One region of the Streptomyces sp. NPDC013457 genome, then DNA from elsewhere that is predicted to be linked to it. Evidence: riboswitches for the same ligand, from Rfam matches in the RefSeq annotation. Region 1 holds a riboswitch; the other holds the start of a gene.
What was found. Region 1 has a riboswitch for cyclic di-AMP ahead of ACF1G2_RS21805 (M23 family metallopeptidase). Riboswitches for the same ligand answer to the same signal wherever they lie in the genome.
Positions count from the first base shown of each region.

Region 2: it holds a riboswitch for cyclic di-AMP, as region 1 does, so the genes downstream of both, ACF1G2_RS29220 (M23 family metallopeptidase) here and ACF1G2_RS21805 (M23 family metallopeptidase) in region 1, are expected to answer to the same signal.

Region 1 covers NZ_JBICBL010000008.1:20,865-23,318, forward strand. The annotation lists gene ACF1G2_RS21805 (M23 family metallopeptidase) at 1-934, opposite strand, end outside; cyclic di-AMP (ydaO/yuaA leader) riboswitch at 946-1,093, opposite strand; gene ACF1G2_RS21810 (PP2C family protein-serine/threonine phosphatase) at 1,306-2,421, opposite strand.
Region 2 covers NZ_JBICBL010000012.1:121,334-123,787, reverse strand. The annotation lists gene ACF1G2_RS29225 (GntR family transcriptional regulator) at 1-338, opposite strand, end outside; gene ACF1G2_RS29220 (M23 family metallopeptidase) at 510-1,295, opposite strand; cyclic di-AMP (ydaO/yuaA leader) riboswitch at 1,308-1,474, opposite strand; gene ACF1G2_RS29215 (M16 family metallopeptidase) at 1,687-2,454, opposite strand, start outside.

The sequences.
Region 1 (2,454 bases):
CGCTGACCGTCATCGAGGACAGGTGCGCGTACCAGACCTCCGTACCGTCCTCCAGCTCCAGGACGATCCGGTAGCCGTACGAGCCGGACCAGCCCGCCGACTTGATCGTGCCGCCGTGCACCGCCTTGACCGGGGTACCGGTGGGCGCCGCGAAGTCGAGACCGGTGTGGTAGCCGGAGGACCACATGGAGCCGGACTGGCCGTACGTGGAGGTGAGGGTGTACGACGACGTGGGCAGCGCGTAGCTCGCGGCGAGCTTGGCCAGCCGCTCCGCCTCGGCCTTCGCGGCGGCGGCCGCCTCGGCCTTCCGCTTCTCCTCCGCCGCGGCCTTCTCCGCCGCGTCGGCCTTCGCCGCCGCCTCGGCCGCCGCCTTCTCGGCCGCCGCCTTCTCCGCCGCGGCCTTCTTGTCGGCGTCGGCGGAGGCCTGCTGCTGCTCGGCCTGCTGCATGATGCGGGCGCGCAGCGCCTCACCGGCGTCCGCCGTCGAGGCGGCGGGCGAGCCGGCGGCCTTCTCGGCGCTGTCGGCCGGGAGGGCGAGGGTGGCCGTGAGCGGCTGCGGGTTGTTCGTCCCGGAGTCCGTGCCGTCCTCGCCCGAGATGAGCTCGCCGACACCGGGCAGCTCGGAGGCGTCCGGCAGGTTGAGGTCGGGGAGGGATATCGAGACCGGCGGCCTGTCCTTGGCGGTCGCCATGCCACCCGCGCCGACGGCCGCGATGACACCGACGCCGAGGACGGTGGAGGAGCGGGCGAAGCCGGAGCGCTGCTTCACGACACGGTGACGGCCGCCCGAACGGGCCTGCTGGCGAAGGGAGTCCTCGGTGGGGTTCCACTCCCCCCACGTGGTCGTGTCGTCGTCCGTCCCGGCGGCGCCCGGGGCGCCGAACGCGTTGAACCCGTCAGAAAGACCCTCGGGAGCAGGGGTGTTGGACGCCACGGAGGCGTACTCCTTTCCTTCCTTCTCGCCTACCGGGTTAGCTGACGGGTTCGGAGCAGGAAGGTCTCCTACGGACGGTGTCGCACGGGTGCGACGGTGCCCGATTCACCCCAAGTAGTGGTTCCCCGGTTCCCTTTCAGGATTCGGCGCGTGCGCACGGTGCCGTCTCTGGCGACGGCTGGGACGACCGCGCTGCGTTATCGAACGTTAATAGACACGAGGGCCGGATTCCAAGCTGTTCCCGTTGATCATTAGCGAGATTAAGCTGGTACAGACCGATTTGATCCCGCTTCAGTACGGACCATTGCCGGACCCCGTGAACTGACGGTTCGTCAATTGTTATCGCAGTGGTACCTCGCCACTACGGATGGTCACGGCACCACGGGCATCGTCCTGCGCCGCTCCGGCTGTCCCGCCGCGGGACGGCTCACCGCGAGCAGCGCCATGTCGTCCGTGGAGCCGCCGCCCGTGTACCGGCGGACGTCGTCGACCAGCGCGTCGAGCAGCTCGTCCGGCCCCGGGAAGATCCGCCCGGCCAGCCGCTCGGCCGGATCATAGAAGGCCCCCGAGGCGTCGCGCGCCTCGGAGAGCCCGTCGGTGTAGAGGAGCAGCGTGGCACCCGGCGGATAGGGGGCCTCGTCGGCCCGGTCCGGCCAGGCGGCCAGTTCGCCCATGCCGAGCGGCAGCGCGGGCTCCGTCGGTTCGAGGTGGGCCAGGCCGCCGTCCGCGTACAGCAGCAGCGGCTCGGGGTGGCCGCGGTTCACCATCCGTACGCGCCCGTCGCCACGCGGGATCTCGGCGAGGACGGCGGTGGTGAACCCCTCGAAGGCGTCGAGGCTGGACCGGCGCGTGCCCTCCCGGGCCAGCGCCCGCTCCAGCCGCTGGGCGACCCCTTCCAGGGTGGCCTCCTGCTCGGCCGCCTCCCGGAAGGCCCCGATCACGACGGCGACCGCCTCGACGGCGTCGAGCCCCTTGCCCCGGACGTCACCGACCACGAGCCGTACCCCGTACGGCGTGTCCTGGACGGCGAAGAGGTCGCCGCCGATGAACGCGTCCGCCTGCGCCGCCTCGTACCGGGCGGCGACCTGGAGCCCGCCGATCCGGTCGGCGGGCGTCGGCAGGACGGCCTTCTGCGCGGTCTCCGCGATCACGCGCGCCGAGGCCAGCCGCTCACCGCTGCGCAGCACGACCCGGTTCACCAGCAGGGCGAGGGCGGAGACGGTGACGACGGTCAGCGTCTCCGTGAGGGAGGGGACCTCGCCGGCGGTGCCGTTGTAGATGTGCAGCCCGATGCTGGCGATGACCGCGGTGATGCCCGTGAGCAGCGTCGTGAGCATGGAGAAGAACGGGGCGGCGAGCAGCGGCGCGGCCGAGAACATCGGCGCGGCCGTATAGGCGGGCGGGGTGGAGAGGTCGAAGACGACACCGCCGAGGATCAGCAGCGGGGGCAGTGCGCGGAGGAACCGGCGGGTCCGCTCGGCCCGCAGCCCAGGCCGCCCGTTCCCGTTCCCGCTCGCGTT
Region 2 (2,454 bases), on a different contig from region 1:
TCCTGCCCCAGCCTGACCAGGCCCCGCAGCACCTTGAGGTGCGCCTCGGTGCGGCGCTGCGCGGCGCGCGCGGCCCCCAGCGGCTCCAGCAGGGACCGTACGTCCAGCAGGTCCGCCGCCTCCTGCTCGGTGGGCTCGGCGACCTGGGCGCCCGCGTGGCGGCGGGTGATCACGAAGCCCTCGGACTCCAGGGTGCGCAGCGCCTCCCGGACGGGGACGCGGGAGACTCCGTAACGGCGGGCGAGCTGCTCCTCCGTCAGCCGGCTGCCGCGCTCGAAGACCCCGGTGACGATGTCGTCCCGGATCGCCGTGCATACAGAGTGCGCGGGAATGCGCATGTTCGACCTCCGCCTTGATCCGCGCGAAACCGGTTCTCCGGCGACTCTATTGCAGCAGGGCTTTGTTTCCGACGGCTCTCAAGGATCCATGGATATGTTTTCGGTCAGCGAAAAGCCCCGGCTCGGTACGAGCCGGGGCTTTTCTGAGAAGCCGGGAAAGACCTCGACCGGTCAGACGTTCACACCGCGCGCGCGGAGGTACGCGATCGGGTTGATGTCGGAGCCGTACTCGGCGGTGGTGCGGGCCTCGAAGTGGAGGTGCGGCCCCGTGGAGTTGCCGGTCGAGCCGGAGATGCCTATCTGCTGGCCCGGGGTGACGGACTGACCGACCCCGACACTGATGGCCGAGAGGTGACCGTACTGGGTGTACGTGCCGTCGTTCATCCGGATGACGACGTTGTTCCCGTACGCACCGCCCCAGCCCGCCTCGACGACGGTGCCGGAGCCGACGGAGACGACCTTGGTGCCGGAGGCGGCGTGGAAGTCGACGCCGGAGTGGCTGCCGGAGGACCAGAGCGCACCGCCGGTCTTGTAGCCGGTGCTGACGTACGAGCCGGCCACGGGGAGCTGGAAGGAGTTCAGGCGCTTGCGCTCGGCCTCACGGGCGGCGCGCTCCTTGGCCTCGCGGATCTCCTTGGCGCGGGCCTCGGCCTTGCGCTTCGCCTCGGCCCTGGCACGGGCCTCCGCCTGGCGCTTCGCCTCGGCCTCGGCGGCCTCGCGCTCCTGGGCGGCGGCCTGGGCGTCGATGGTGTCGGCGAGCGAGTCGGCGGCGATGATCTGGGTCAGCCCGGTGTCCTCGACCGAGGGGGCAGCGTCCGCGTCGACGGCGAGTGCCGGGGAGGCGAGGGTTCCGATGACGCCGGTGGTGGCGAGGGTCGCGACGCCGGCGATGCCGGCGGTGCGGCGCGACAGACGACTCGGACCACGATGCTTCCCGGTGGCACGGGTGAACGCCATGTAGGGGCTGTTCCTTTCCTTCCTTCTCGCCTACCGGGTTAGCTGACGGGTTCGGAGCAGGAAGGTCTCCTACGGGCCCCTCCGCACGGGTGCGAAGGCGTCCGATTCACCCCAGGGACTTCGTGTGGGTCCCCGGCTCCCCAGGCTCGCGCCTGACGGGGACTCGGCGATGACTGTCCGGTGCCGCGGGTGCGGCGGGTGCAACTGGCGAACAGCCGGACCGACGCTAAGCGGACCGTCTTTCAATCACCAAACAGACACGGCTGTTTGTAAGACATGCCACAGGGCATACAGTCACCCTCCGCAGCAATACGGACAAAGAGGAGGACCCCGGCGTACCGTGACGTCGGGGCCCTCCGGTGCCGCCGGACGCGGCGGCGCGGCGACTCGATCAGCCGGTGACGACGGTCACTTCGCCGATGCCGAGGGCGCGTACGGGCTCCTCGATCTCCGACGCGTCACCCACGAGCACGGTGACGAGACGGTCCACGGGGAAGGCGTTGACGACCGCCGCCGTCGCCTCCACCGTGCCGGTCTCGGCGAGACGCGCGTACAACTGCGCCTGGAAATCGTCCGGAAGGTGCTGCTCGACCTGGTCGGCGAGGGTCGCGGCGACCGAGGCGGCGGTCTCGTACTTGAGCGGCGCCACACCCACCAGGTTCTGCACGGCCACATCGCGCTCGGCGTCCGTCAGGCCTTCCGCGGCGAGAGTGCGCAGCACCTTCCACAGGTCGTCAAGTGCCGGACCGGTGTTGGGGGTGTCGACGGAGCCGCTGATGGCGAGCATCGAGGCGCCGTTGCCCTTGCCGTCGGAGCGCAGCACCTGGCCGAAGGCACGGACACCGTAGGTGTAGCCCTTCTCCTCGCGCAGGACACGGTCCAGGCGGGAGGTGAGCGTGCCACCGAGGCAGTACGTGCCGAGTACCTGGGCCGGCCAGACGCGGTCGTGCCGGTCGGCGCCGACACGGCCGATCAGCAGCTGGGTCTGGACGGCACCCGGGCGGTCGACGATGACCACACGGCCGGTGTCGTCGGCCGTGATCGGCGGGACCGGGCGGGGCTCGGCGGTGTTGCCCGTCCAGGCGCCGAGCGACTCGGCGAGCACCTTGTCCAGGTCCACGTCGGTCAGGTCGCCGACGACGACGGCCGTGGCCGTGGA